DNA from 3 places in the Planococcus sp. SSTMD024 genome. Region 1 is predicted to be linked to each of the others. Evidence: riboswitches for the same ligand, from Rfam matches in the RefSeq annotation. Region 1 holds a riboswitch; each other region holds the start of a gene.
The links. A riboswitch is a leader RNA that binds a small molecule or an ion and turns the genes downstream of it on or off. The one in region 1 is predicted to bind S-adenosylmethionine.
Positions count from the first base shown of each region.

Region 2: it holds a riboswitch for S-adenosylmethionine, as region 1 does, so the genes downstream of both, acsA (acetate--CoA ligase) here and mtnK (S-methyl-5-thioribose kinase) in region 1, are expected to answer to the same signal.
Region 3: it holds a riboswitch for S-adenosylmethionine, as region 1 does, so the genes downstream of both, AB9R92_RS08705 (LLM class flavin-dependent oxidoreductase) here and mtnK (S-methyl-5-thioribose kinase) in region 1, are expected to answer to the same signal.

Region 1 is NZ_JBGGNS010000020.1:72,495-82,977, reverse strand. It holds gene AB9R92_RS06215 (ABC transporter permease) at 1-574, opposite strand, end outside; gene AB9R92_RS06210 (sugar ABC transporter ATP-binding protein) at 546-2,054, opposite strand; gene AB9R92_RS06205 (sugar ABC transporter substrate-binding protein) at 2,094-3,176, opposite strand; gene mtnA (S-methyl-5-thioribose-1-phosphate isomerase) at 3,173-4,234, opposite strand; gene mtnK (S-methyl-5-thioribose kinase) at 4,231-5,421, opposite strand; SAM riboswitch class I at 5,499-5,651, opposite strand; SAM riboswitch class I at 5,967-6,080, shown strand; gene AB9R92_RS06190 (2,3-diketo-5-methylthiopentyl-1-phosphate enolase) at 6,151-7,374, shown strand; gene AB9R92_RS06185 (2-hydroxy-3-keto-5-methylthiopentenyl-1-phosphate phosphatase) at 7,371-8,036, shown strand; gene AB9R92_RS06180 (methylthioribulose 1-phosphate dehydratase) at 8,033-8,647, shown strand; gene AB9R92_RS06175 (1,2-dihydroxy-3-keto-5-methylthiopentene dioxygenase) at 8,669-9,202, shown strand; gene AB9R92_RS06170 (PilZ domain-containing protein) at 9,312-9,662, opposite strand; gene AB9R92_RS06165 (YaaR family protein) at 9,690-10,124, opposite strand; gene AB9R92_RS06160 (DUF6115 domain-containing protein) at 10,138-10,483, opposite strand, start outside.
Region 2 is NZ_JBGGNS010000019.1:4,713-15,195, forward strand. It holds gene AB9R92_RS03845 (YeeE/YedE family protein) at 1-672, shown strand, start outside; gene acsA (acetate--CoA ligase) at 840-2,543, opposite strand; SAM riboswitch class I at 2,610-2,717, opposite strand; SAM riboswitch class I at 2,792-2,900, opposite strand; gene AB9R92_RS03855 (helix-turn-helix domain-containing protein) at 3,177-3,941, shown strand; gene AB9R92_RS03860 (TVP38/TMEM64 family protein) at 3,964-4,518, shown strand; gene AB9R92_RS03865 (long-chain-fatty-acid--CoA ligase) at 4,566-6,161, opposite strand; gene AB9R92_RS03870 (GNAT family N-acetyltransferase) at 6,362-6,922, opposite strand; gene parC (DNA topoisomerase IV subunit A) at 7,083-9,509, opposite strand; gene parE (DNA topoisomerase IV subunit B) at 9,506-10,483, opposite strand, start outside.
Region 3 is NZ_JBGGNS010000021.1:346,842-357,324, reverse strand. It holds gene AB9R92_RS08735 (ATP-binding cassette domain-containing protein) at 1-934, shown strand, start outside; gene AB9R92_RS08730 (sugar ABC transporter permease) at 948-2,123, shown strand; gene AB9R92_RS08725 (sugar ABC transporter substrate-binding protein) at 2,491-3,471, shown strand; gene AB9R92_RS08720 (sensor histidine kinase) at 3,468-4,916, shown strand; gene AB9R92_RS08715 (response regulator transcription factor) at 4,909-6,462, shown strand; gene xylF (D-xylose ABC transporter substrate-binding protein) at 6,489-7,517, shown strand; SAM riboswitch class I at 7,762-7,870, shown strand; gene AB9R92_RS08705 (LLM class flavin-dependent oxidoreductase) at 7,985-9,376, shown strand; gene AB9R92_RS08700 (sodium:solute symporter family transporter) at 9,494-10,483, shown strand, end outside.

The sequences.
Region 1 (10,483 bases):
ACACCGGTACCGGCAAGCCGAGTAGATGCCCTTGTCCGATCCATAAAAATGCAGAAGACATCTCCCCCGATGCCGTGCCTCCAGATGTCAGCGGCATATAATTGTAAATCGAGTAGCCTTCCGTATAGGTCCGGTGAAGCCCGGCGACAATGTACATCATGCTGAGCGTCGCCAGCAAATCCGGAATGCCGATGATAACGATCAGGAAACTATTGAACAAACCGACGAGTACACCGATCACCAGTGGCAATAGAAGAACGAGCCACAGCGGCAGATCGTACCACACCATCAATGATGCCGTGAATACCGTCGACAGAGACATCGTTGAACCGACAGAGAGATCGAAGCCATCCACCACTAAAGTGAACGTGACCCCGAGCGCCAACAAAGTGACGATGGAAATCGACCGCAGGATATCCGTGAAGTTGCCATAGCTGAAAAAGGCGCTGCTGATGGAGCTGAAATATAAAATGATGATGGCGAGTAAACCGATCGCCCCGTATTTATACAGAAACCCGATGACTTTCTCTTGTGTCGTATGCTGTTTAGACAGCTTCTTCTCCACCGCTTGCATATAACAAAATCCTTTCCTGGGTCGCTTGTTCCCTTGTTAATTCCTTGACGATGCGGCCGTCGCACATAACGAGAATGCGGTCGGAGATGCCAAGCGCTTCTTGTATTTCGCTCGTAAAGTACAAGCAGGATTTTCCGCTTTCCGCCAACTCGCGGATCAAATGGAAAATGTCCACCTTCGCTCCGATGTCGACGCCTTTTGTCGGTTCGTCAAACAGATACAAACGGGAATCCAAAGACATCCATTTGCCGATTGCCACTTTTTGTTGGTTGCCTCCGCTCAAATGGGTAAGTGGTGTTGTCGTATCGGAAGTTTTGACCTTCAGTTTGTCAATAATCAAATGGGCAAATCGTTGTTCCTCCACTTTGTTCATAAACAAACGCCCAGAGAACTTGCGCAAATTCGGGAAACTGGCATTCGCTTCAAGCGATTCATGCACGAATAACCCTTCTTTGCGCCGTTCTTCGGGGATGAGCGCGATTCCGGATTTGATCGCGTCAGCTGAATGCTTCAAGCGCAGCGGTTGGCCGCCGAGCGAAATTTTGCCGCTCACCTGTTCTGCAGCGCCGAACAGCGCTTTAGCAAGTTCGCTTTTTCCCGCTCCTACCAGCCCGACGATCCCGACCACTTCACCGGATGCTGCCGTGAATGAGATTTCTTTTAATTTCCTTGTGTCAGACAAGTTTTCCACTGTCAGCAACGTATCTCGTACGGCATGTTCTACGTGCTGCAACTCACGGCTCAGCGCGCGCCCGAGCATCGCTTCGACGACTTCCTGCTGTTCGGCTTGCGCTGTAAGGAACCCAGCGACATGACGGCCGTCGCGCATGACGGTAATCCGGCTGCACAGCTCGAACACTTCCGGCAAGCGGTGCGAGATGAAGATGCAGCCGACGCCTTGTGCACTGAGCGAACGGATGACCGAGAACAGCTTGTCCGCTTCATGGACCGACAGCGGAGCCGTCGGTTCATCAAATATAATGATTTTCGCTGAATGGACCAGCGCACGGGCGATGAGCACCAATTGCTTGTCCGCTAAGCTCAATTGCGACACTTTCTGCTCCACATCGATGTGTTCGGATTGGAGGCGCGACAGCACTTCCCGCGCTCGGCTTCTTATTTTTCGCTTGGAGACGAACAAGGGTCCCGCTGCTGCAAAGCTGTCGAGCAAGATATTTTCAGCGACGCTCAAATCCGCAATGAGCGCCGTATCGACTTCTTGGTACACACAATAAATGCCGTTCTTCTTCGCCGCTTTTGGTGAATTGAGTGCGAGTTCTGTCCCATCTAGCCAGATGCTTCCGGCGTCTTGTGGATAAACGCCCGATAATACTTTGATCAATGTGCTTTTGCCGGCGCCGTTGACGCCAAGCAAGGCATGAATTTCACCGCGCTCCAGCGTAAACGCCGCGCCGTCCAGGGCTTTGACAGGCCCGAAACCTTTTGTGATCGCTTGCATCTCCAATAACTGGCCGCCCATTCGCTTGCCTCCCCTTTCGAAAATCAGCAGCGCTTTTCTTTAGCGCCCTTCTAGTTCTTCCAATGCTGCGCTGTAACCTTGTTCACTCGCGCCCCAGCCTTCGATGTATTCGCCCAATTCTTCTGTGGTCACGGCCGTCTCCGGCAATTTGTCCGCATCGATGAAGATCGGGTCAAGCGTCACTTGTTCTTCCGGTGTCTCCCCGCCGATCAATTGGTACGCATAACGCACTTGGATGCGCCCGATATCCTGTGGATCAACCGCAGCCGATGCGACCCACGGGCTGCCGTCTTTTTGGATCATCTGCAAGTCTTCATCGCTCATATCGATGCTGTACACCTTGATATCGTCGCGCCCTGCTTGTTCAATGGCCCGGACTGCACCTTTGGCAAATTCATCCCATGCCGCCCAAACTGCTGTAATTTCGCCTTCTTCAGGGTATTGCTTCAACACTGCTTCCATCTGCGCTTGCGTATCGAGCGCCGTGTTTTGTGTCGCGGCACCGAATGCCGTCACTTCCTGGATGCCTGGATTGTCAGCGAGAAACTGTTCGTATGCCACTTGGCGCCGTTCCATCGGCGCGAAACCGGCTGTCCAGATTTTGACGATATTGGCTTCCCCGCCGTGATCTGCAGCTAACTTTTCAAGCGTCAACTCTGCCATCAACTGATCGCCCTGCTCGAGCGATACCACGCCATCGACATCAACGCCTGCATCGAAAGCGACGACCGGAATGTCTTGTTCCACTGCGCGTTCAACGCCTTGATTCAACGCTTCTTTCGTTCCGTGGTCGATCAATATCGCGTCAAATCCTTGGTTGATCGAGGCATCCAGATTGGACGCCATTTTCGCGAGGTCGCCATCTGAAGTAAACACCGTCACGCTGCCGCCGAATTTTTCCACTTGCTCTTCTACGCCTGCAATGTACTGCGCAGAAAAAGTCCCTAGATTTTGCTGCATGATGAGTGCGATTTTCTTGTCTGAAAGCGGATGGTCCACTGCCGCTTGCTGATCGTCCGGAGCCGTTTCTTCCGCTGTCGCTTCTCCTTTTGGTTGGCATCCTGAAAGCAAGATGGCGAATACTAATCCGAATAAAATGAACCATGCTGATTTGTTTTTCATATCGTTTCTCCTTTTAGCGGCACCGCATAAAGCTGGGCCTTGATTGTTTGTCCATCATTCGGGCGGATGACGCCGCGTTCGGTGATGATCGCCGTGATGTAGTTGGCCGGTGTGACATCAAAAGCCGGATTGAACACTTTCGTTCCGGCCGGCGCGATTTGTTGCGTGCCGATCGCAGCCACTTCTTCCGCTGCCCGTTCTTCGATTGGGATGGCGCTCCCTGTTTCAAGCGATAAGTCGAATGTCGACACCGGCGCCGCTACATAAAAAGGGATGCCGTATGCATGCGCCAAAATCGCTAAGTTGAGCGTGCCGATTTTATTGGCCGTGTCGCCGTTGGCCGTAATGCGGTCCGCCCCGACAATGATTGCTTCGATTCCTTTTGCGCCGATCGTGTGCGCTGCCATGCTATCGGTGATGAGCGTGACGTCGACTCCTGCCTGCTGCAACTCCCAAACGGTCAAGCGCGCCCCTTGGAACAGCGGCCGCGTTTCGCATGCGTACACTTCAAACTCACGGCCACGCTCTTGGCCGAGATGAAACGGTGCGAGTGCAGTGCCGTATTTGGCTGTCGCGATCGACCCGGCATTGCAGATCGTCATGACTTTTTCTTTGTCTGCGAGCAACTCAAGTGCAAGTTCGCCGATATTGCGGCATGCCGCTTCGTCTTCGTCGCGGATGAGTTGGGCTTCTTCGATCAGCTGCGCTTTTGCTTGCGTGACCGTTTTTGCCTGTTCGATCCGGTTGACTAACCGTGCGATCGCCCAGGCCAGATTGACCGCTGTCGGGCGGGAAGCGACGAGATAGTCGGCATCTTCTTTTACACGATGGCGGAACAACCCGACATCTGCCGTGTCGTGGCGTTTTGCCGCAAGTGCCAAGCCATAAGCTGCTGCGATGCCGATCGCCGGTGCTCCGCGCACTTTCAATTGAAAAATCGCTTCATGCACTTGTTCCAAAGTCTCAAGCGTTTCATAGTGGACGGTCTGCGGAAGCAGCCGCTGATCCAAAATGGTTAGTTGTTCATCTTTCCAGATGACCGATATTGGGATGGTCATTTACTCAGCTCCTTGATCGCCGTTTCGAGTTGCTTGATGGACTGATACTCCCGGCGTGTTTGGATCAATGTTTCCCCGGCTTTCAAAGTTTGCCGCTTGCGATCGATTCGGGTCGACTCGTCAGCGATGTCATCCAAGTCGCGGACATGTGCCAATCCGATCGTCCGGCGGATCAATTCACATCCGGCAAAGCCGATCGCATCGTGGAAGATTTTTTCGATGGCGTATTCGCGGTAGCCGGCTGTCGTTTTATAGGTCTCGATTCCGTCGCTTTCCCATAAACCTGAAAATTGCTGTTCGAACACCTGCCATGTGTGGGTGATGTCTTGCACAATCAGCTCGTGCTCTTCGCCGCTGCGCGTAATCGCCTGGACGATCAAGTTGGCGAGAAATAGCCCGACATCAAAACCGATCGGTCCGTAGAAGGCGAACTCCGGATCGATGACCTTCGTATCGTCTTCGTCGACGAAAATGCTGCCGGTATGCAAATCGCCGTGTAAAAGTGCTTCCGCTTCCGTCAAAAAGCTGCGCTTTAGTTTGGCCACTTCGAACTTCAGCGGCTCGTTGTCCCAAATCGCCTGTGCCGCTTCGCGCAGCGGCTCTTCAAAATCATTGGTGTCGTGGTCGAAAAACGGATCGGTGAAAATGAGGTCTTCGGTGATCTTGCACAGCTCCGGATTGGAAAACTCAGCCACAAGCCGCTTTTTCTCGAACGGATGCAAACCGAAATCCGAGGTGTGAAACAAGGTATGCGCTAAATAACTGCCGATATGTTCCGCAAGCTTCGGGTAATGCTTGCCGTCGATCAAGCCGTTGCGCAAAATCGTCAACTGCGACAAGTCTTCCATGACGGTGAACGCAAGCGCAGCGTCCGTCGCATACACTTCCGGCACACGGCCTTTCGCGAGGCTGCCATGCAGCTTCAAGGCATTTGCTTCAATGGTCGCCCGGTGAAGCGTCAGCGGCCAGCTTTCGCCGACGACTTTCGCGTACGGCAAGGCTTGTTTGATGATGAGCCCTTGCCCAGTGGCGGAGTCAGTGATGCGGAATACGTAATTCAAGTTGCCGTCGCCGATCTCTTCACATTGGAGTGTTGCGGACGACGCAAAAACGTCCAAACTCTGTGCCAGCCGAATCGCTTGTTGTTCAGTCAATGCTTTGTATGTAGACGGTGCTGTAAGTGTCATATTGATTGCCTCTTTTCTGCGGAATAATAAAAAGCCTCTTTCCCGAAAGAAAGAGGCGCAGAATAAGAGATCCATGCCTCTTATCTTTCAGAAATGTACATTTCTGATGGAATTAGCACCGTGCCTTAAGGGATCGAATCCCGGCGCCAAAGCGCCCCGTCTCACAACGGTATTACGGTCGGTTGCTGGGCGTCATCGGGCCATTTCCCTCTGCCTGCTCTTGATAAGAGTTTGCTATGCAACATTTATGAAGTTCTGAAACGAATGCTAGCACGATTCAGAATTCATTGTCAATAAAATATTTTGAAAAAATGAAAACCTTTCCGCTAAAGGCGAGTTTCATACTCGGGTTTTCTAGTTCATCAATTACTTGCTGCACTTTTCTTAAATACCCGCTGCCGGTTGGGCATGCTCTTTTTCTGGTGAACGCACCCTGAAGTGGTCAACTGACATTTTTCAGACATTTTTGATTTTCTCCGTTGACAGATACCGCCCGTCATGAAATAATCAGAATTACTTTGCAACAGCCACAATTTCATAATCTATTCTTATTCAGAGCAGGTGGAGGGACAAGCCCTACGAAGCCCGGCAACCGGTCCGATCATGGACACGGTGCTAATTCTTGCAGCCAACGCAATCGATTGGCTGGGAAATAAGAAGGCGTTAATCATTAACCTCTTCTTATTTGCGAAGAGGTTTTTTTATGTCCACTAAGCAGGAGGGTTATTCATGAGCGGTGTTATCGCGACATATCAATTATTCGGCAAAGCCGGTTCATTCGAAAAAAAAGCAGAAGCCATTGCACTCGGTTTGACGGTCGGTTCGTGGACCGATCTGCCATTGCTCGAGCAGCAGCAATTGCAACAACATAGAGGGAGCGTCGTGTCGGTCGAAGAATTCCCGCACGTCACCCACCCCGCACGTCAAGGCGTCATCCAAGCACGCCTGAAAATCCATTACCCGGCGGCCAACTTCTCAGCGGATTTGCCCGCCATCCTGACGACCGTCTTTGGCAAGCTGTCGCTCGACGGCGAGATCAAATTGATCGATTTGGATTTTGAAGAATCACTGCTCCGCCAGTTTCCGGGTCCGCGTTTTGGGATCGACGGCATTCGCGAAACGCTCGGTGTCAACGGGCGCCCGCTCGCCATGAGTATTTTCAAGGGCGTCATCGGCCGCGATCTCGATTATCTATCAGATCAACTTCGCCAACAGGCACTCGGCGGCGTCGACTTGGTGAAAGACGATGAGATTTTATTCGACAATCCACTGACGCCGTTTGACACGCGCATTACCGCAGCGCGTCATGTGTTAGACGAAGTGTACGAAGAAACCGGCCATCGCACGCTGTATGCCGTCAATTTATCCGGACGGACATCAAGCTTGCGCGACAAGGCGCGGCGGGCACGTGAACTCGGGGCGGACGCTTTGCTGTTCAATGTCCATGCCTACGGATTCGACGTCTTGCAGGAACTGGCAGAAGACGAAGAAGTGGCACTCCCGCTTATGGCGCATCCTGCGTTCAGCGGCGCGTATACGTCATCCGATTTTTACGGCGTGTCCACAGCGCTTGCACTTGGCAAACTGACACGACTGGCAGGAGCTGACTTCAGCTTGTTCCCCTCCCCATACGGCAGCGTCGCCCTCGAGAAAGAAACGGCGTTGCAGCTCGGTCAGGAACTGGTCAGCGAAGGCCCTTTGAAGCAAAGCTTCCCGGTGCCATCCGCCGGCATCCACCCCGCCCTCGTGCCGCTATTGTTAGAAGACTACGGCACCGACAGCATCATCAATGCAGGAGGCGGCGTCCATGGCCATCCAGACGGCGCTGCTGCTGGCGGCAAAGCGTTCCGCCAAGCGATCGACGCCGCACTGCAAGGACAGGCTTTAACGGAAGCCGCCAAACAACAGGATGAATTACAAAAAGCGTTAGCATTATGGGGGGAAACCGTATGAACAAGCCGGTCATATTTTGCGACTTCGACGGGACGGTGACTTCCCGCGATAATTTGATCGCCATCATGAAAGAGTTCGATCCGCCGGGTTGGTCGCCGATAAAAGATCAAATTCTCGATCAGCGCATTTCCATACGCGAAGGCGTCCAGCAAATGTTTGCCTTGCTGCCATCTTCCGCCAAGCAACAGATCATCAACTATGCGCTCGACCAAGCGGAAATCCGCGAAGGCTTCGCCGATTTCGTCGCCTACACAAAACGCCATGACATCCCGCTCTATATCGTCAGCGGAGGCATCGACTTTTTCGTCTACCCATTGCTCGAGCCATACGGTCCATTCGCCGGCATCTATTGCAACGAAGCGGACTTTTCGAATGACAAGATCCATATCCGCTTCCCGCACGGCTGCGACGAACAGTGCGACAGCCAAGGCTGCGGCTGCTGCAAACCGTCCGTCATGCGCCGCATCATGTCGGAGCAATCGACGAGCATCGTCATCGGCGATTCCATCACCGACTTGCAAGCCGCCAAACAAGCGGATCTCGTCATCGCCAGGGATTTCCTGGTCGACAAATGCGAAGAGCTCGGCATTGCCTATGAAACTTTCGAAAGCTTCCACGACGTGACGGATATTCTCGACGCCAAGCTAGGAGTGATTTCATGAGCGCTTTCGAAACCCGCTGGCAAGAACTCGCCGAAGTGAAACGGGCGCTTGCTGCGCGCGACTGGTTTATGGGAACAAGCGGCAATTTGGCGATCAAAGTTTCGGATGAGCCGCTCGAATTTCTCGTCACCGCCAGCGGCAAAGACAAATACAAAGAAACAGCGGAAGACTTTCTGCTCGTCGACAAAAATGGGCAGCCCGCACAAGATAGCGCGCTCAAGCCTTCAGCCGAAACCTTGCTGCACCAGGCCGTTTATTCCGAAACCTCAGCCGGCTGCAGTTTGCACGTCCATACGGTCGCGAACAATGTCATCTCCGAGCTCTATGGAGATGAGGGGGTTATTGAATTTCAAGGACAGGAACTGATCAAAGCGTTCGGCTTATGGGAACAAGACGCCAAGCTGTCGATTCCGATCATCCCAAACCATGCCGACATTCCAAAGCTCGCAGATGAGTTCAGAAGCTTCGTCACCGCCGATAAAGGCGCCGTACTCATCCGCAACCACGGCATCACCGTGTGGGGGAAAGATGCTTTTGAAGCGAAAAAACTGCTCGAAGCGAGCGAATTTTTATTCCAATACCAATTGGCGCTCCGCCAATTCCAATCCTAAAACAAGAGAGGAAGATCCATCATGGCCATCATTAAAATTCAAGGAACAGACGAAACAATCGAATCCCAACAAGAGGTTGCCGCATTTCTCGAAAGCCAGGAAGTCGTCTACGAGCATTGGGATATCCATAAATTGCCGGAGCCATTGCGCGAGAAATTCGATTTGAGCGACGAGGAAAAAGAACAGATCCTTGAAGCGTTTCGTTCGGAAATCGATGACATCTCGGCACGTCGCGGCTACAAAGCAGCAGACGTCATCTCCCTGTCCGATTCGAACCCGAAACTCGATGAACTGCTGAAAAACTTCCAGCGCAAGCATATCCATACAGACGACGAAGTGCGCTACATCGTCAGCGGCCACGGCGTCTTCATCATCCAAGGCCAAGACGAACGCTTTTTCGAAGTCCACCTGACTCCGGGCGATTTGATTTCGGTGCCTGAAAACATTACGCATTATTTCACGCTCGCTGAAGACCGCAAAGTCGTCGCCGTGCGCATCTTTGTCACTACGGAAGGTTGGGTTCCGGTCTACGAAGACGAAACCGTCAACAATTAAAAAAGAAACGAAAAAGACATGCCCCCTGTTAAAGGAGCATGTCTTTTTTGCTTTTTCTTATCATTTTGTTGGTATCGCGGAGATTAAAATTTATTGAAAAAGAAACTTTTCAATCATTCAACACGCTTTTTCTTTTGCGGATCTGGTATGTATTCAATTGCTGAAATAGTTTTGATACAGAACGCTGGCCGGCATTGAATTGCACTGCATATTCAAAATTATGCTCTTTGGCCACTTTTCGGATGATTTTTCCTTCCAGTTGGAAAGGTTCACCTAGCAATTCGAAGCTGCAGATTACCTGTTCATACAGCGCGAAATCCAGGTAGGCTTCAAAAACAAGCCCTCCGGCACTCAAGCTGGAAATATCTACAAGAACCTCTTCTTTCTCAGATAACTCTACCTTGCCGCTGATCGCGCGGACAAAAGACACCCGAAAAAACTCCCTGCGGTTATCGCTCACATTGTTACTCCCTTTCCCCCAAGCTTGTTACATATACAGATTGAGCAGCAAGCCCTTTATTTCTCCTACTGTTTCCAGTATGCCAATATATTCCACTTCATTATCCAATAATTGATCCTGAAGCGCAATCACTTTTTCATCGATGACCTTCACGATTTGTTGAGGCGGCGCCCCTTCCCCGAAACCGGACGCAGCTTGGTCGCTCAGCTGGATTCCGTGGCGAAGCGATTCCCCGAGAAATTGCTTGATGGATTGTTTATACGCAACCAAGTTCTGCAGAGTCCGGTGTTCCGCGAGCCGTTTTCCGCTCAGTTCGACATTCGCGAGTAAGGGCGTGAGCGCATCCCGCCTCAGCTCAGTCCGCGACTGCTTCATGGCTTCTGCAAATGCGCCGCCTGGCGGTTTGGCAATTGCCGTATTGGGTTGTTCTGAAGGCCTCGGCCTTGCTGCATCAATGCGCATCTCCATGTCCCACCTATCGAGTCTGTCTTTTCTTTTCTAATTGGACGGCGACTTCCGCTTCGCCGATCGGAAATTCCAATAGCTTGGCGATATGGGCAGCCGAGAAGCCCTGTTTCGTCAGCTGACGGACTTTCTCGCGCCGGCTTGTTTCCACCGGAGGCTGATCGCCGGAAAAATCCGCGCTTTTCGGCTCTTCTGCTTGATGCTCCGCTTTTTCCCACTGCGCCATTTTCGCTTCCGTCTGCTCCAACCGGTCCATCAATTTATCGTATAAGGCATCGTTTTCCTGTTCGACGGCTGTGATGAATTCCGCCATGGCCGCTTCCAGCCGTTCGGATTCCTGTTCGACCATCAGCTTT
Region 2 (10,483 bases), on a different contig from region 1:
GCGACGTCCACTGGTCTTGGCTACGGCGGCGCATGGCTCGTGTCGATTGCGTTGTTCGGGCTCATCGCCTGGATCACGTTGATCATCGAGAAAAAGAAACGCGCCCCGAAAATGGCGCCGCTTCCGACAACGACTGGTTGGAAACGCATTTTCCGCGGTTCGTGGCCGTTGTTCGCCGCAGCGATCGCGCTTGCGGTATTGAACGCACTGACCTTGATGACGCGCGGCACGCCGTGGGGCATCACGTCCGCATTCGCATTATGGGGATCAAAAATTGCCGGATTCTTCGGCGTGGACGTCGCAAGCTGGGGCTACTGGCAAGGCGCAAATGCCGCGATGCTCGAATCGTCCACTTTCGCCGATTCCACCACGGTGTTGAACTTCGGGGTCATTCTCGGTGCATTTCTCGCATCCGCAGCTGGCGGCTTGTTCAAGTTCACCAAAATCACCATGGGCAATTTCTGGGCATCCGTTGTCGGCGGCTTGTTGATGGGCTACGGGGCGCGGCTCGCGTTCGGCTGCAACATCGGCGCGTATTTCGGCGGCATCGCTTCATTTAGCCTGCACGGCTATATTTGGGGCATTCTCGCACTCGCCGGTACGTTTTTCGCACTTTACTTGCGGCCCTTGTTCGGCCTGTCTGTCCCGAAATCCAACGATTCGGTGTGCTAGAGGTTTTAATCGCTTAACGATAAAAAAGGAGGCTCCCTGTCACAGGGAGCCTCCTTTTACATTTACATGACGACCGATAATGAGTCCCGCAAATTCGCTGTTCATTATCGGTCAGCTAGCCGCCCAAGTGCCCGATTAGCTGAATCCGCAAGGGCCCTGATTCCCGCTCACTGGTTGACTGGCGCACGGTTTTTCAGTTCCCTGCGTAAAATCTTGCCGCTGATTTTTGTTTTCGGCAATTCCTCGATCACTTCGATCTCGCGCGGTGCGGCATGGGCGGACAGTTTCGAACGCACAAACAAGCGAATGTCTTCGATTACTTCATCGCTGACCGTATAGCCGCTGTTGAGCACGATAAATGCTTTGACGATTTCTCCCCGCAGCGCATCGGGCTTGCCGATCACGCCCGCTTCTGCGACCGCTTCGTGTTCGAGCAATTTGCTCTCCACTTCAAACGGTCCGATGCGCTCACCTGAGGAATTGATCATGTCGTCACTGCGCCCTTGGAAAAAGATGTAGCCGTCTTCGTCTTGGATCGCCAAATCGCCGGATAAGTACCAGCCGTCAAATTGGAAATACGACCGGTATTTGGCCTCGTTTTGCCACACTTCCCGCATGATGCCCGGCCACGGGGTGCGGATTGCCAAATGGCCGATCTCCCCGTTTGGCAGCGCCTCGCCTTGGTCGTTCAGGATGCTGACTGATATGCCGGGGAACGGGCGCCCCATGGAACCTGGCTTGATGACTGCAGCCGGCAAATTGACGATCAGCTGGGCGCCGGTTTCGGTCATCCACCACGTATCGTGGATGCGCAGGCCCAATTGCTCGCTTCCCCAATAGATCACTTCGGGGTTCAACGGTTCACCGACGCTCAGGATGTGGCGCAGCGAACGGAGGTCGTAGCGCGCCAAGACCTCAGCCCCCGCTGATTTCAGCATGCGGAACGCGGTCGGCGCACTGTACCAAACCGTGACCTTTGCCCGCTCGATGGTGGCGTACCAGGAATCGGCATCAAAACGCCCGCCGTTGACGACGATGGTGGCGCGGTTCAGCCACGGGGCGAAGATCGCATAGACGGTGCCCGTTACCCAGCCCGGATGCGCCGTGCACCAATAGACATCGTCTTCTTTCAAATCGAGCACCCAGTGGCCGGTCTGGTATTGATGGATCATCGCGCGGTGTGCATGGATGATGCCTTTCGGTTTGCCGGTCGAGCCGCTCGTGTAATGGATGTTGAGCGGGTGTTCCAAGTCGACCCATTCAGTTGAAAAACCGCTGTCAGTGGTTTGTTCTGACAGCTCCGTCAAGGAAATTTCCCCTGCTCGGCAGCGATCGGATCCGGCGGTGATGAAAATCTTTTCCAGAGACGGCAACTCATCCCGTGGAATGCGCACGGCAAGCGCCGGGTCGGTGATGATAAAGCGCCCACTGCAGTCTTGTACGCGGTCGCGCACCGCTTCTTCCATGAACGCCTCGAACAACGGGCCGGCGATGGCGCCGAGTTTTATCACTGCGAGCATACTGATATAGCAATCGGCATTTTTCGGCAGGAAAATAAAGACGATGTCGCCCCGGCGGACGCCTTCACTTCGAAGGGCTGCCGCGACGTGGTCGGTTTGTCTTTTCACTTCGTCGAACGTCCAGTGCTCCTCGTGTTCACCATTGATGTAATGAAGGGCCGTTTTGCTGCCGTAGCCGTCCTCGACGTGCCGGTCGATGCATTCATGGGCCATGTTGACTTTTCCTGTCTCGCTCCAGGTAAATTGCCGTTCCACTTGCTGCCAGGAAAAAGATCGCCGCCCTTGGTCATAGTCCGGCAAGTTCGGCTCGTTCCCTGGTTGAAAACGTGGTGCCAATGGTTGATTGCTCATCTGTTGTGCCTCCTTTTGTCTATAGAAAAAACCCCGCTCATCGAAAGAAGAGGGGATTCGGTCCTCAACTTATCTTTCAGCCTCGCGGACTGCAGGAAGGAGCACCTGTGCAAGCATTGCTTGCCGGTTGCTGGGTTTCATCGGGCCTGATCCCTCCACCACTCGTGATAAGAAGTGTTGCTATGTAATTGAAAAACGAATGTCCAAAACAAAAACAGACCTCCACGAGAGAAGGTCTGTTGTGCCTTCTCTTATCTGCCAGACGCATTCGCCTGTTGGAAGGAGCACCTGTGCAAGTAAGACTTGCCGGTTGCCGGGCTTCACAGGGCCAATTCCCTCCGCCGCTCTCGATAAGATGATGGTTGTCTATGAAATTCGCTATGTCGACAATGGTACGGGAGCACTTCCGGGATGTCAACAACTTCTTCCAAATAACTTGAAATATTCCTTGTTTTCCGACTTTTTAAATAGGCATTCCCTTTTAGGTTCGTGGCACCAGCCGCCGCTTGAAAAAAGGATTTTCTCAATTGTTGCGGAATGGCCCATCTCATTAAAACCATTACCGGGAATATACTGACCTTTTTCTTGATTATTGCTATACTCAAGAGACTTTAATGAAAAGTGCAGGTGTTCATGATTCAACCGTATTTGATCCAAACCATTGATTCGCTCGACCCAAGAGTTTCTCATGCCTCCCCCGTGCCGCTCCATCGCCATCAGCAGACCGCAGAGCTGGTGTGGATGGAAAGCGGCACGGGGGAAGTCGCGCTCGCCGATCAGCGGCTGGCGCTGTCACCTGGCGATCTGCTGTTGATCCCGACAGGCTGTTGGCATCGTTTCGACCGTGCCGATGGGCGCATCAGAACACTGATTGGCCCCCCCGCCTCTAACATGTCTTCGGTTCGATTCATGAAGGCGGAAAGCCCGCAGTTTATCGCTTCACTGTTTGCGGAACTCGAGCGTGAAATTCAATCGGCTGCGTCCTCTGGCAGCAAATGCCAAAAAATAGTGGAACTGTTGTGGATGGAATGCGGCATCACGCAACTTTCGGCATCTGCCCTGCCCACGGATTCTTTCCGATTGCTTCACCTCTTGCATGAATTGGAGGAAGACTGCCACTTGCCGTTTTCCCTATCCGCTACCGCCGCCCGGTTCGGCCTTAGCAAATTCCACTTCAGCCGCCTGTTTAAAGAACGCTGCACACAAACACCGCTTCAGTTCGTCATCGGCTGCCGCCTGGACTGCGCGCAGCAGTTATTGCGTGCGACTGGAGAGGAAGTGGCAGCCATCGCCGCCCGGTGCGGCTACAAGAGCGCTACGCAGTTTCACGCGGCGTTCACACGCCATAGCGGCATGACCCCGCGGTGTTACCGCCTGCATCAAACGGACGGCGTGTAATGCCATTCAAAGGAGACCACTCATGACGATCGAATTCATCTACCGCTCATTGGAATTTTCAGCGCTCCTGCTACTTAATATTGCCATCGGCGCGTTCGGTTTCATTCCGAGCCTCCTCATCACCCCGGTCAACCTGGATCGTTTTGGACTGGCCGGCGGCAGCGTATTGTCCGTCAGCGGAGAAATCATCGGGGCGCTCTTCGGCTTTTGGCTCTACCGTTACGGCGCCAAGCACATGCCGCCCGCTTGGCAGCAACTGCGGTGGTTTCGGTTTTTCCTGCGCCAACAGAATGCCGCTGTATTTTGGGCGGTCATCGCGTTTCGCTTGCTGCCATTTGCCCCGTCCGGCGCCGTCACGGCGGGAGCCGCGCTGACCCGGATTTCGACGCCCGCTTTTTTTGCGGCGAGTTCGATTGGCAAGCTGCCGGCAGTGGCCGTTGAAATTGCCGTCGCGTTCGGGCTGACTTTGTGGCTGCCCCGCTCCGTGCTGTATGCCGTGATCATGGCTTTACTGGTGATGGTCGTTACGGCCGCCATCCTCCGAAAGCGCAGCACGCCGAAAACCGATGCGCACTAAAAAAGCGAGAGAATCCCTTGTGAGGATCTCTCGCTTTTTGCTGTTCGTTAATTGACTTTCTTGCCGCCGCCCCAATACATTTCACGCAATTGGAACTTCTGCAGCTTGCCCGTCGCCGTCTTCGGCAAAGCTTCCACGAAGTCGACCGATTTCGGCACTTTAAAGCGCGACATGTGCTCCCGCGTATAGTCGAGGATTTCCTGTTCGGTCACTTCCGCGCCGTTGTGCAAGACAATGATTGCTTTTGGCACTTCGCCCCATTTCTCGTCCGGCACGGCAATGACCGCGACTTCCGCGATTGCCGGATGCTTATACAGCACGCCTTCGATTTCGGTGGACGAAATGTTTTCACCGCCCGAGATGATCATGTCCTTGATGCGGTCCTGGATTTCGATAAAGCCGTCCGGATGCGTCACGGCGAGGTCACCCGTATAGAACCAGCCATCGCGGATCGCTTCGGCGGTTTTTTCCGGATCTTTGTAATAGCCTGCCATGACGACGTTGCCCCGCGTCACAATTTCCCCGAGTTCCTTGCCGTTCCAGGCGACTTCTTTTCCGTCTTCCTGGCTGACGACTTTTGTTTCGCCGTTAAAGGCCAGTTCAATGCCTTGGCGCGCCTTGATGCTCGCCTGCTGCTCCGCATCCAGCTCATCGAATTCGTTTTTCCATTCGCAATACAAAATGAACGGCGAAGTCTCGGTCAGCCCATAGACGTGCATCATGTTGAGGCCGAGCGTCTGCTGGGCTTTGGCGATAAGTGCCGCAGCGGGCGGCGCGCCGGCCGTGCCCATGCGAATTTTGGTCTTCAATTCAATGTCTTTCGCTTTCGGTTCATTGACCAGCATGTTGACGACCGTCGGCGCGCCGCACAACGAGGTGATGCCGTGGCTTTCGAACAAATCGAGGATGAGCGGCGGGTCAACTTTTCTTAAGCACACATGCGTGGCACCTGCTGCTGTGATCGCCCACACACCGCCCCAGCCGTTTGTGTGGAACATCGGCAAGGTATGCAAATAGACATCGTCGAATTTAATCTCCAAATGATGCAGGAAGTTTGCACCGTTCAAATAATTCGTCCGGTGTGTCTGCATGACGCCTTTCGGGTTCGACGTCGTGCCGCTTGTGTAATTCAGCGACAGCATCTGGTTTTCATCGAGTTCCACAACAGGCAATTGCTCTTCGTCTGTGACGGCTCCGATAAATTCCTCGTAGCCGATGCCCGGAAGGTTCGTCTCATGCCCTTCAGCCGGTGCGATGATGTATTTGTCGATCGGCAAGTCGCCTTGGATCTCTTCGATGATCTTGGCGTATTCCGCATCGACAATCAGCATCTTCGCGTCACTGTGTTTGATGATATAACCCAAGTCTTTCGCGGACAGCCGGTAATTTAGCGGCACGATAACCGCACCGAGCGGCGGAATACCGTAGAACGCCTCGAGCATGTAATGGGTATTCGGCAGCATCACGGCGACATGGTCTTGTTCCTGGATGCCTGCATTATGTAAGGCAATTCCCAACTGGTCGGAGCGGCGGGCAAACTCCTTATACGTGAAGCGCTTGTCTCCGTCGATGACGGCTACCTTGTCCGGGTAATACTTGACTGCGCGTCGTTTCCAGTCCAGCGGTGTCAATGGTACGATCATTTCCAAAACCCCTCTCGTGTCTCTTGTATCCAACTGTTATATATCAAGTATAGAAAGGCGCACACGGGCTGTCAACGGAAGTTTCGGAATTGGCGGAAAAATGAAACAATACATTTTTTGTGTTATAGCACAATTCCATCCACCGTCAAGAAATGGCTGTTCCACCAGCGGCTACCGAATTCAAGGCAAGCGGCAGGCATTCAGCACTGCGTCTTGTGTTTCGTTGGGGCGTAGTCTTGTGCCAGCAGCGCCAAGTAATCGATATCTTCGTAGGCGCCGTCCATGAAAAACTCTTGTTTAAAACGCCCTTCAAAGGCCATGCCCGCTTTTTCAAGCACCCGCCTCGACGCAGGGTTGCGCACGAGACAGCGGCCGAACACGCGGTTCAGGCCGTGTTCGGTGAATGCCTGGTCCAACACTTTTTGGCACGCTTCTGTCGCATAGCCCTGCCCCCACTCGGTGGGGTCGATAAAATAGCCGATTTCCCCTGAACGGTGGGCCTTTGAAATGGAGACCAATCCGCAGTTGCCGATGTAGCGGGCGGGTTGGTCTTTTGTGTAGACCGCGTATTCAAAGGCATGGCCGATGTCAAAGCTTTTTTGGACATAGTTGAGCCACCCGTCGAGTTGCTTTCTCGGATACGGATGCGGAATCATCAGCATCATTTCGGCAATTTCCCGTTTTTTAACCACGGCGTAAACCCTATCCGCCATGTCCGCTTGATAAGGCTTCAACCAGAGCCGTTCGGTTTCCAGTATCATCACGCATGCCTCCTGTTTGGTGATCCAGATTGGCCCTGGTACTGCCAAAAAGAATACAGCTAACGAGTTATTCGGTTAATATTCTGAATAAATTTATAGTGAATAGGCCATAATGCAATAAAAAGGCGTTGAATGATTTATTCATTCAACGCCTTTCGTCTTATTCGGCAGCGGGCACTAAGTAAGCTGCCGTGACGGCGCCGTCTGTTGCTTCGTCAACGATAAACGAACCATTCGAATAGCGGTCGACTGCTTTCAACCGGCCCGGTGCAATCGGAATGCGCAAGCCTTTGGCCGTTTCGAGCAGAATCTCTTCTTTTCCGGTCGTGCCGATGACGGCAACGACGCGGTGGGGATTGGATTTCAATTCCCGCAGCATGATGACGCCGCGTTTGGCGCGGCTGCCGCTTTCAAATTCACTAAGTTTCATTTTCTTTGCGGCCCCGCGCTGCGTCGCGAGCACGAGATCGGGCTGCTGTTTCGCATCAATCATGACCGCAGACACCGCTTCGTCGCCTTCTTTCAAGTTCAAGCCTTTGACGCCAGACGTCCGGAGCCCTGTTACAGGCACTTCTTCGAGTGGGAAACGGACGCCGTACGCCATCTTGGTGGCCAGGAACAGTTCGCTTTCGCTCGTTACGAGCCCTGCAAAGATCATGTCGTCGCCTTTTTTCAAGTTCATCGTCTTGATGGCGCGTGAGTAGCGCTGCACGTGGTAATCTTTCAGCGCCGAACGCTTCACTTGGCCGAATTTGGAGACGGTTAAAATGGTCGCATCTTGTTCGAAGTCTTCGAACGGGAACACCGCGAGCACCGATTCGTTGGAATCCAAGGTGACGATGCTCGATAAATGCTGGCCGAGGTCTTTCCATTTGATATCCGGCAGTTCATTGACGGGCTGGAATACGAAATTTCCGCCGGTCGTGAAGATCAAGACCGTATGCTGTGTATTGAGGTTGCCTTCGAACAATAGGTGGTCGCTGTCTTTCATGGCGAAATCCTTGCCGTTCGAAGCCGCATGGGAGCGGGTGCTCGTCCGTTTGACATAGCCTTCTTTCGTCACGGTGACAATGACTTCTTCGCTTGGAATCATGATTTCGCGCGTAATGGTCAACTCTTCGATCTTTTCTTCGATTTCGGAGCGGCGCGGCTCGGCGAATTTCTTACGGATCGCCTGGAGTTCCTTTTTGATGACGTTTTTCAATTTCGTCGCGCTCGTCAAGATGCCCGTCAGCTCGGCAATCAATTTGCGCAAGCTTTCCTCTTCTTTTTTGAGTTCGGTGATGTCGGTATTCGTCAATCGGTACAGCTGCAAGGACACAATCGCTTCTGCCTGCGCTTCTGAAAACTCGAATTTCGCGATTAAGTTGTTTTTCGCGTCGCGTTTGTCTTTGGACGCACGGATGGTCTTGATCACTTTATCGAGAATCGACAAGGCTTTGATCAAGCCTTCGACGATGTGCATGCGGTCGCTCGCTTTTTGCAAGTCGAATTCCGAACGTTTCGTCACGACTTCTTTTTGGTGTTCGATATAGGCATCGAGCATCGTCGGCAAGGTCATCATCGTCGGGCGGCGGTGATGGATCGCCACCATGTTGAAGTTGTAGCTGATCTGCAGATCGGTGTTTTTGTACAAATAGTTCAAGATGCCGGCCGCCTGCACTTCTTTTTTCAATTCGATGACGATGCGAAGGCCCGTGCGGTCGGATTCATCGCGCACTTCGGAAATGCCGTCGAGTTTGCGGTCAAAGCGGTGGTCATCGATTTTCTTGATGAGGCTCGCTTTGTTCACCTCGAACGGGACTTCCGTAATGACGATCTGTTCTTTGCCGCCTTTTAACGGTTCAACCGCCGCTTTGGAACGGACGACGATTTTTCCGCGCCCCGTTTCATAGGCTTTTTTGATGCCGTCGACGCCTTGGATGATGCCGCCGGTCGGAAAGTCCGGGCCTTTGATGACGGTCATCAATTCATCGATCGACGCATCCGGCTTGTCGATGCGCATGAGGACCGCATCGAGTGCTTCATGCAGCGCATGTGGCGGAATGTCGGTGGCATAGCCCGCCGAGATCCCGGTCGAGCCGTTGACGAGCAAATTCGGGAAACGCGCCGGCAGGACGGTCGGTTCGACGTCCACGTCGTCGAAATTCGGGATGAATTCGACGGTGCGTTTTTCGATGTCGCGCAACAATTCGCCGGAAATCGCGGAAAGCCGGGCTTCCGTATAACGCATCGCGGCCGGGGAATCCCCGTCCATCGAGCCGTTGTTGCCGTGCATCTCCACCAGCATGTGGCGGATTTTCCAGTCCTGGCTGAGCCGCACCATCGCTTCGTAAACGGAGCTATCGCCGTGCGGGTGGTAATTGCCGATGACGTTCCCGACCGTTTTGGCGGATTTCCGGAACGCTTTGTCGTTGGTGTTGCCTTCGTGGTGCATCGCATACAGGATGCGGCGCTGTACGGGTTTCAGCCCGTCGCGGGCATCCGGCAGCGCGCGGTCCTGGATGATGTATTTGCTGTAGCGGCCAAACCGATCGCCGATGACTTCTTCTAAGGGCAGATCTTGGAAACGTTCGGTTTGTGTCATACGAGTTCCTCCTCAGCGTGAATCAAATCATTTTCTAAGATGTTGCTGTCGTCTTCCAAGCCGAAGTCGACGTTGTGTTCGATCCATTTGCGGCGCGGTTCGACTTTATCGCCCATAAGCGTTGTGATGCGGCGTTCGGCGCGCGCGCCGTCTTCAATCGTCACGCGGATCAAGGTGCGTGATTCGGGGTTCATTGTCGTCTCCCACAATTGGTCGGCGTTCATTTCCCCAAGGCCTTTGTAGCGCTGGAGCATATAGCCTTTGCCGATTTTCTTGATCGACTCGTCGAGATCCGCTTCGGTCCACGCGTAATCGACAACTTCTTTTTTGCCTGCGCCTTTGGACACTTTGTAGAGCGGCGGCAAGGCGATGAACACTTTGCCCGCTTCAATGAGCGGCTTCATGTAGCGGTAGAAGAACGTCAACAGCAGCACTTGGATATGCGCGCCGTCGGTATCCGCATCGGTCATGATGATGACTTTGTTGTAGGCGATGTCGTCTACCGAGAAGTCGGACGACACGCCGCCGCCGATCGCGTGGATGATGGTGGCGATTTCTTCGTTTTTCATGATTTCTTCCAATTTCGCTTTTTCGGTGTTGACGACTTTCCCGCGCAGCGGCAAGATCGCCTGGAACGTCCGGTCGCGGCCTTGTTTGGCCGAACCGCCCGCCGAGTCGCCCTCGACCAGGTACAATTCGTTCTTTTTGGCGTTGCGCGACTGCGCCGGCGTCAATTTGCCCGACAATAAAGCATCGGATTTCTTGCGTTTTTTGCCGTTTCGGGCGTCTTCGCGCGCTTTTCGTGCGGCGAGACGCGCCTGAGACGCGCGTATGGCTTTGCGGACGAGTGACGCACTGTGTTCTGCGTTCTCCTCGAGGAAGTACATCAATTGCTGGGAGATGACCGCATCGACGGCACTGCGGGCTTCGCTTGTGCCGAGTTTGCTCTTCGTCTGCCCTTCAAATTGCAGCAA
Region 3 (10,483 bases), on a different contig from region 1:
CATCATGATTTCCCATAAATTAAAAGAAGTCATTTCGATTGCCGATAAAGCGACGATTTTACGGGACGGCAAAACGATCGTCACTTTGGATGCCCATAAAGGGGAAATATCGGAGAGCGTCATCATCAAAAACATGGTGGGCCGCGAAATCGCCGACATCTACCCGAAACGCCTCGATCATCAATTCGGCGAGACGGTGCTCGAATTGAATGATTGGTCGGCATACGATACGCAGCTTGGCCGCCACGTCGTGAAAAAAGCGAATATCCAAGTGAAGCAAGGTGAAATCGTCGGCATTGCCGGGCTGATGGGCTCGGGGCGTACGGAACTTGCGCTCAGCATTTTTGGCAACCCGAAAAAATACAAAGTGGAAGGCGATATGCAGGTCAATGGCCGGAAAGTGCAATTCAAACATACTAGCGACGCCATCAAGGCGGGAATTGCTTATGTGACCGAAGACCGCAAAGGCAATGGCTTGTTCTTGATCAATGACATCAAGAACAATATCACGGCGGCTCATTTAAAGGGAATCTCGCAAAGCGGCGTGCTGAATTTGAACGAGGAAGTGAAAGTGGGCTCTGAGTACAGAAAATCGATGCACATCAAAACGAGCTCGCTCGAATTGGCAGTCGGCAAACTGAGCGGCGGCAACCAGCAAAAAGTATCGCTCGGCAAATGGCTGTTCACGGGACCGAAAATCCTGATCCTCGATGAACCGACGCGCGGCATTGACGTCGGGGCGAAATTCGAGATCTACACGATCATGAACGAATTGATCAAGCAAGGCATGAGCATCATCATGATTTCTTCGGAACTGAACGAAATCATCGGCATGAGCGACCGCATCTACGTGATGGCAGAAGGCGCGATCACCGGAGAATTGTCGAGAGAAAACACGACACAAGAAGCCATTATGGAATTGGCAACGCAATAGGGGGTAGGTATCCATGACTTTTTTCAATGAAGCGCGCTTTCTGATCAAAACCAATATCCGCGATTACGGCATGTACATCGCATTGTTCGTCATCATGCTGACCTTTTCCGTTTTGACAGACGGTTTGTTCATGTCATCGCGAAACATCAGCAACTTGCTCGATTCAGCGGGCTATATCGCGGTGCTCGCAGTCGGCATGACGCTCATCATCGTCATCCGCCACATCGATTTATCGGTCGGCTTTGTCGCCGGATTCCTCGGCGCCGTGGCGGCGATTTTCCTGACGCAGATGGGCATGTCCGTATGGCTCGTCATTCCGATCGTCTTGGCGTTCGGCATCATCATCGGCTTATTCAACGGCTTTTTGGTCGCGAAAATCGGCATCCCGTCGTTTGTCGCGACACTGGCCGGCATGCTCATTTTCCGCGGAGCTTTGCTCAATGTCACGGAATCGACAGGCACCATCATCGTCAACGATGATTTGTTCAATGCACTGGGCAATGGCTTCATCCCGTCGCTTGTGGAAGTGAACGGCCTTCACTTGCTGTCGGTGCTCGTTGGGGTGATTGGCATCGCTCTTTATATTTACAGTGAAATCTCCACACGCCGCAATAAAGTGAAATACGGTTTCGATGTGATTTCACTGCCGATCTTCACCTTGAAGCTGGTTTTTGTGTCGTTCATCATCGGCTATATTACGTGGGTACTGGCTGGATACAACGGATTCTCGTGGACGGTCGTCATCATGCTGCTCGTCGTTGTGATTTATCATTTCCTATCGACGAAAACGGTTCTCGGGCGCAATATTTACGCAGTCGGCAGCAACCCGGAAGCGGCGCATTTGAGCGGCATCAATGTCACGAAAATCACCATGATCGTCTTCGGCTCAATGGGCATGCTCGCCGCCTTGTCCGGTATCCTGTTCACGGCGCGCCTGCAATCGGCAACGACGACAGCGGGAACCTTGTTTGAGCTCGATGCCATCGCCGCAGCGTATGTCGGCGGGGTTTCTTCAGCCGGCGGCGTCGGCAAAGTCACCGGTGCGATCATCGGTGCGATTGTTATGGCGTCCTTGTCGAGCGGCATGAACTTGCTCGGTGTCGGCATTTCCTATCAGTACATGATTCGCGGCGGAGTCTTGGCCGCAGCTGTCATTTTCGATGTCATGACGCGCAAACAGCGCGGGTAACTTCATCACAAACAAGCACCTTCGCTGACGAAGGAATGCGTTTCCAGAGTGTTAAAAAAGCTTAGGAGCTGCTACAAATTAGAATGGAAATGCTTTTCGCTGCATTCAAAAATCAATGAACTGTCTAAGTGTTTGGAGAAGTGTTTGCTCGACTCCTGTGGGACTAGCGGGTTTGAGAGACCCCACAGGAACGAAGTGACGAGGAGGCTCGATTCCCGCCCCACGGAAAGCGAGCAATAAACTTCGGAAAATACGAGTTTCAAGCACCTTCAAAGACGAAGGTGCTTGTTTCTATATAGACAGTATTGCGAATTTTCCGACAGGTGGTAAGATGAAAACAGTTTCATCGCGAAAAGGGGAACGAACCGTGAGAAGAAAAGTCATCTTTGTGCTGTGCTCATTATGTGCCGTGCTCGGTTTTTTTACCGTGCTGTCGGTAAATAAAGTCCTGAACTCCGAATGGGAACTGCCCTCAGCCGTCAGCAGCGACCAGGAGCGCCAGCGGATCGTGCTCATCACACAAGAATTGGATACGCCGTTTTGGAAACTGGTGGGACAAGGCGCTGCCGAACAAGCGGAACGGGAAGATGTCGGGTTTGAACTATGGGGGAGCTATGGGAAAAACCAGGAAGATTTCCTCAAACAAGTGGAAATTGCGCTTCATTCGAAAGTGGACGGAGTCATCGTGCAAGGCCATGACACCGAAGAGTTCCAGCAATTGGCGCGCATCAAAGCCGCTTCCTATGGCATCCCGATCATCACCGTCGCAAATGACGTGCCGGTCGAGAAAAGCTTGCGCAAAACCTATATCGGCTCGGACCATTACGCAGCCGGTGAATTGCTGGTGGAGCAATTGGTCGCCGATATGGGCACATCGGGGGAAATGGTCTTGCTTGGCGACGCGGAACTGGAATACAGCGAACGCCTGCGCTTGGATGGCATGGAAGACAGCCTGGCACGATACCCGGAGATCCGTTCCACTTATATCGAAAGCGGTTCTTCGGATGAAGAAGCGGCAGATGCCGCGCAGCAAGCGTTGAACGAGCATCCGAATGTCGATGCGTTCATCTTGCTCGATATCCGCCAAGCCCGTGTGGTCATGCAGGAAATCAGCAGCCGCACCGAACTCGAGCCGTTCTACCTGTATTCATTCGATGACGGTTCGGATGCTTCTGCGCTGTTAACGGAAGGCAAGCTCGATGCCATCATCGAACAATCGCCGGAAGAGATGGGCGAGAAAAGCGTCGAAATGATGATGAAGTGGTTACGCAATGAAGTCGTGCCTCTTGATTCCAAAGGATATGTGACCGATATCCGCATTGTGGAAGGAAAGGATGAATTGCCGTGAATACAATCCAAAAGAAGATTTGGATGCTCGCGGGAATCGTCATCGTCATGATGTTCGCGATTTGGCTGGCATTGACCTTTTACAACCAGAAAATGCAGGACCAATACAATGACATCTTGCAGCGCTATTTGCAGATGAACGAAGTGACCGCCTCCAGCCAGCAAACGGTGACCAATTTGAACGACTATCTATCCAATCCGACAGCCCGCTCAGCAACGACGCTCGCGTCCAGCCAAAAAAGGCTGCAGGACGCCCAGGCGTCGTTGTTGGAATTGCGCAATGCGGACAATGAATTTTCTTTGACCAATTACAGCAATATGATCGAAAGTTTTATAGAAACCGTGGAACGTTCCGCTGCTTTCAGCGAACAAGGCGAGAATGACATCGCGGCGAGCGAATTCACGGAAGCGAATCGCATGTCCGTCTATATCTCCGAAATGACCTTATCGATTTTCAATTCCGAACTCAGGACGTACGAACGCTTTTACCGGGACATTATCCGGCAATCACAGGAACTGAACACGATGGGCATTTTGCTGTTATCCCTGACAAGCGTGTTGTTGTTATTGTTTACCTATTTGTTTTCCTTAAGCATCACCAAGCCGGTCCATCAATTGACGAAAGCGGCCAACGAATTGGCCAAAGGGCGCTTTGACCAGCCAATCCGCGTGAATTCCAATGACGAAATTTCCTTTTTGGCGAAAACCTTTGACCATATGCGCGTGAACATCAATAAACTGATCATGGAAATTCAGCAAAAAGCCCAAGTGGAGAGTGAATTGCAGGAGAGCCAATTGCTGCTGCAGCAAAGCCAGATGCGCCATCTCCAAAGCCAGATCAATCCGCATTTCCTGTTCAACACCTTGAACACCTTATCGAAAAAAGCCTATCTGGACGGCGCCGAAGACACCAGTGATTTATTGGTCAGCGTGGCCGGTTTGCTGCGCTATAATCTGAAGCGCCTCGACCATACCGTGACACTTGAAGAAGAAGCGCATGTGTTGACGCAATATATGGACATCCAAAAAGCCCGTTTCAGCGACCGGTTGACCTTTCACATCGACTTGGATCCAGCGGCCTTGGTATATCAAATGCCGAGCCTGACGCTTCAGCCGCTCATCGAAAATGCCGTAATCCATGGGATTGAGCCGAAAGAAGACGACGGCGAAATCTGGTTCCGCATCAAAGAAGAAGACCAGCACATACGGGTGGAAATTGAAGACAACGGCCAAGGCATGGACGAACATAAAATCGAACAGCTATTAACAGGCGGCATCGACCCACAAGAAGGGCATGCAACGGGCATCGGCTTTGCCAATGTCGCGAAAAGGCTGCAGCTGTTCTACGGCAGCGACGATGTCATCAAAATCGAAAGCATGCCGCAGTGTGGAACGAAAATCGTTTTGAAATTGCCGAAAGTAACGGAGGTTGAAAGCTATGTTTAAGCTCCTGCTCGTAGACGATGAACCGATGGAACGTGAAGGGATGAAAGCGATCCTGGAGCGGTCATTCGAGGAAATAGAGATCAAGCAAGCGAAAAATGGCAAACAGGCAGTGGAAATTGCAGCTGACTGGCAGCCGGATATTATCTTCATGGACATCATGATGCCGGTCATGACGGGCTTGGAGGCGATCGAACAAATTCGCGGGACCGACCCGGAAGTCGAATTTGTCATGATGACAGCATTCGATACTTTTGGCTACGCCCAGCGAGCGATCAAATTGGGCGTGAAAGATTATTTGCTGAAACCAAGCAAAGCGGCAGAAATCGTGGCCATCGCGGAGAAGTTGTTCAGTCATTTGAAAAAGAAAGCACAGCAATCAGCGCAACGCGAGCAGCAACAAAGCGCCTTGCAAAAAGCGATGGCCATCGTGGAGATGGATATCGTTACGCAATTATTGTTCGATCAAGTCCAGGACATGCACATCGATTTGCTGGTAGACATGAAAGGAACCGAGCCATCCAACGAGAAATTCGTCATGACGATCGCCGTCCCAAAAGGCGTGGAGCAACTATGCCGCGATATTAAACGGGACATCAGCGAAACTTCTCATATTTGGGCGGGCCCTTGTTATGACTGGCAATTGCCGCTCATCGTCTTCCGCGATCCTGCTCATTCATACCGCTCCCAGGCGATCACGCTTGCGAATCGGATTTTGGCAGCATCCGGCAAGCGGGAGCAATGCTTTGTCGGGATTGGGCCGGTGTGCGATTCTTTGGAGCAGGTGCGGGATTCCTACCAGAAATCATTGATCGCCATGATGGATTTAGCGGTTCCTTCGCGCTACCGTTTTTATTCGGCAGACTTAGAACCTATCCGCACACATGACCCCGCGCTCATCAAGCAGCAGGAAAAGAGAATGGCTGATTGTGTCCGGACTGGCGATTGGGAAGCGGTCGAAGATATCGTAAACGGATTGATCCGGCAATCGGAGCAGACAGGCGAAAATGTCCTCAGAACCCAGCAGCGTTCGCTTGAATTATTATGGCTTTCCAGCCGGATCATGGAGGAATCCGGAATCGAGACGGAAGCGCCTTATTATGCGATCCCGGCACAAGACTATCGCCAATTGATGTTAGAAACCTCGGATTTGATAAAGGCTTTGAAGCAGCATTACACCATGCATTTCAGCCGTGTGGAATTCGACAAGATCCATAAAATCAAGCAATTCATCATGGAGCATTCCCATGAAGACATTTCACTCGAAGTGCTGGCGAAGAAAGTGGATTTGAGCCCCATCTATATCAGCAAATTGTTCAAAGAAAAACTCGGCATCAATTACATCGACTTTTTGACGGAATGCCGGATGGGAAAAGCCAAGAAACTGCTCGCCGACCCGGAAATCAGCTTGAAAACGATTGCCCTGGAAGTCGGTTACCACGAACCCAATTATTTCAGCAAAGTGTTTAAGAAAATGCACGAGCAGTCCCCGACTGAATACCGTTTGAACCTGCTGAATTCAGGCCGCACGCAAGGAATCAGCACATGAAGCGGTTGCTAAGGGGATTGTTGCTGATGAGTACGGGCGTTTGGCTGGCAGCGTGCCAGGAAGACGCTAAGCTGCCCGAAAAAAGTGTGTTCAAGGAAGACGACAAGGCACAAGACGAGGAACCGCTGAAAATCGGCTTTGCAATGGACACCTTGAAAGAAGAGCGCTGGCTGAAAGACCGAGAATTGTTCGAACAAGCGATTGAATCGCGCGGATTGGAAGTGGAGATTGCCGCAGCGAATGGGGACGACGCGCTGCAGATCGCCCAAGCCGAAGAGATGATCCAACAAGGCATCGACTTACTCGTCATCGTGCCGCATAACGCAGAAGCGACCGCAGCGATTGTCCATAAAGCGCACGGGGCAGGCATCAAAGTCATCGCTTACGACCGGCTCGTGAAAAATGCGGAAATCGATTTATACGTCTCCTTTGACAATGAAAAGGTGGGGGAGCTGCAAGCCGAGAAAATGCTGGAATTGGTTCCAGAAGGCAATTACGTCTACATCGGCGGCGCCCCGACAGACAATAACGCCCATCTTTTGAAAAAAGGCGTGTTTGATGTGCTGCAGCCGGCAATCGAACGCGGCGACATCAACATCATTTATGATGAGTGGACTGAAGATTGGGCGCCGGAACAAGCTTTTGCGCATATGTCGCAGGCGCTCGACATCAACGGCAACCAAATAGATGCGGTTATCGCGGCAAATGACGCGACCGCCGGCGGGGCGGTCGAGGCGCTTGCGCAACAAGGGCTTGCCGGGTCCGTCCCGGTCGCAGGGCAGGATGCCGAACTGGCAGCTGTGCAGCGGATTGTCGACGGCACACAATCGATGACCGTCTATAAACCGATCCAGCAATTGTCCGAACGTGTCGCAGCGCTTGCTGTCGAATTGGCGGAAGGGAACGAAATCGGACCGACCGTCAGCATCAACAACGGAAAAAGCGAAGTGCCGTCTGTGTTGCTTGAACCAGTTGCCGTCAACGACGATAATATTCAAGATACGCTCATTGCGGACGGGTTTCATCGTGCAGAAGACGTTTACCGCAAAGACTGAAAACTGGAACTGCCTGCCAGCAGCGTCTTGGCGGATAATTTTCATTCTGCAGAAGAACTGGACGGGCTGGAATGACACCAGCTGTTTGAATCTGTAAGAGCAAGCGTAAATGCCGCTACCCGGTTGAATGGGAAGCGGCATTTTTCGGTGGCGAAAGCCGGACGATCGAAAAAATCTAAAAAGAATTTTAAATATTCGGTTGACTTCTCTATTTCCTAGTATTAAGATAGGGATTAATTTAATAATCTTATCCAGAGAAGCCGAGGGACTGGCCCGATGACGCTTCAGCAACCCCTGATATCAATCAGGAAGGTGCTACTTCCAGCAAGGAGAGATTCCTTGGGAGATAAGAGAGCGGACCCGACCATTCAAATAGCCCTCTTTTCTCGTTTTCAGAGAAAAGAGGGCTATTTTTATTTTCTACAGAGGGCTGCGGAAATTGCGATTTCAAAAGGAGGAATTTGACGATGACGAAGAAACGGATTTATTTGAACGCTTTTGAGATGGTGTGCGCAGGCGGGCACCAGTCGCCGGGGTTGTGGCTGCATGAGGACGACCGGTCGCATACGTATAAGGACAGCGAATATTGGATCGAACTTGCGAAACTATTGGAAAAAGGCAGATTTGACGCGGTGTTTTTGGCCGATGTGCTCGGAACCTACGATGTCTACGGCGGCACGCGCGATGCCGCATTACGCAATGCGGTGCAGACGCCGGTCAATGATCCGCTACTGGTCGTGCCGCTCATGTCATCAGTGACGGAGCATTTGAGTTTCGGGGTCACGGCTTCTGTCAGCCACGAACATCCGTACACCTTCGCACGGCGCATGTCGACACTCGACCATCTGACAAAAGGGCGCATCGGCTGGAACGTTGTCACTTCCTATTTGAAAAGTGCTGCAGTGAATATCGGGCTCGATGACCAAATGAGCCACGACGAACGCTATGAATTCGCGGCCGAGTATTTGGACGTCTGCTACAAGTTATGGGAAGGCAGCTGGGAAGACGGCGCGGTCGTCCGTGATCAAAAATCGAAAGTCTATACCGACCCGGCGAAAGTCCATGACATCCGCCACGAAGGCAAATACTTCAAAGTGCCGGGCGCGCATTTATCCGAACCGTCGCCGCAGCGCACGCCGGTATTGTTCCAGGCAGGCGCTTCGCCGCGCGGCCGTGAGTTCGCCTCGAAGCACGCCGAATCGGTGTTTACGGCAGGGCCAACGATTCCGGTGGTGAAAAAAGGCGTCGACGCACTCCGTGAACGCATCAAAGCGAATGGCCGAAACCCGGAAGATGTGTTGGTGTACACAACCTTCACCGCGATTGTCGGCAAGACCGAAGAAGAAGCGCAAGAGAAATACGAAACCTTGAAAAGCCATGTCAGCTACGAAGGCGCACTCGCGCTGCTCAGCGGCTGGACCGGCATCGACTTTTCCGGATACGAGCCGGAAGATACGCTCGAATACATCCAAAGCAACGCGATGCAATCGGCGGTGGAAGTGTTCACGCGCGCCGATCCGGATCGAAAATGGACGATCGGCGAACTCGCGACATTTGTCGGCATCGGCGGAAGAGGGCCGGTCGCAGTCGGCACGCCGGAGCAAGTGGCGGACGAAGTGGAGCGCTGGAGAGATGAAACCGGAGTCGACGGCTTTAACTTGGCGTATACGCTCGCACCCGGAAGCTTCGAAGACTTTGTCGAACTGGTCGTTCCGGTCTTGCAGGAACGCGGGCTCGTGCAGAAAGAATACGCAGACGGCACATACCGTGAGAAAGTCTACGGCAAAGGCCAAGCGCACTTGAAAGACAATCATCCGGGCAGAACGTTCAAGCAATTGCACGAAACAGTTAACAACTAGAAGGGGGAATGAGGATGCTGACAGCTTACTGGATCGCCGTCGCCGTCTTTTGGATCGCGGGGCTGACTTTATGGAACAAACTCTATCCAAAACCGAAACCAAAAGGAGGCGAACAGAATGGGGGATGATACAACTTGGCTATTGCCGCTGATTGCTTTGATGCTCGTCGGCTATTTCGCCTTGACGACATGGCTCGGGAAAAAAGGCAAAGCCCACAGCGGATCGATGAAAGGCTTTGCGATCGCGAAAGGCAAAGTCAATCCGGCGGTTGTTGGCATGAGTTTCGGCGCCTCTTACGCCAGTGCCAACCTGTTTCTCGGCGTGCCGGGCTGGGCGTATACATACGGCTTGTCGACTTTGTGGTATACGATCGGCTGCTTTGGGGTCACATGGCTCGGGCTGTTGTTGTTCACGAAAGCTTTCTGGCGCTACGGGCAGAAAAATGGCGGCAGCCTGACGATCCCGCAGTGGCTCGGCAACCGCTACAACAGCAAAGCCTTGCGCGTCCTCGTCGCCTTATTGGTGCTGTTCAATATTTATTACATTGTCGGGCAGAACGTCGGACTCGCGACGATGTTCGAGACGGTCATCGGCATTCCGTATTTATGGGGCATCGCAATCGGCGTCGTCATCACCGTCGTCTACGTGAGCCTCGGCGGCGCGTTCGCGCAAATTGTCAGCGACGGCATCCAAGGGGCAACGATGGCGGTCGTGTCGCTATTGTTATTCATCTCATTATTATGGACGATCGGCGGCGGATGGAATGTGTTCGGCACGCTGCAATCGGAACTTCGCGCGATCGACCCGGCACTTGTTTCGCCGCTGTCGACTGGCGGGCCGTTCTATAGCGGTTTCGCGATCTTGAGCATCCAGTGGCTGCTGTTTTCATTCGTGCTATTGCCTCATTTGATGAATAAAGTGCTGACGGTCGAAAAAGAACAAGACTTGCGAACCTTCACTTTATCCGCCGGCGTCTCCTTGTTCACCTTATCGATCTTCTCGGTGTTCGCCGGACTCGCCGCGCGCATCATCTTGCCGGGGCTCGCGTCGGCTGATAGCGCCATTCCGGCGTATATCATGGAAGCTTTCCCGGTGGTCATCGTTGCG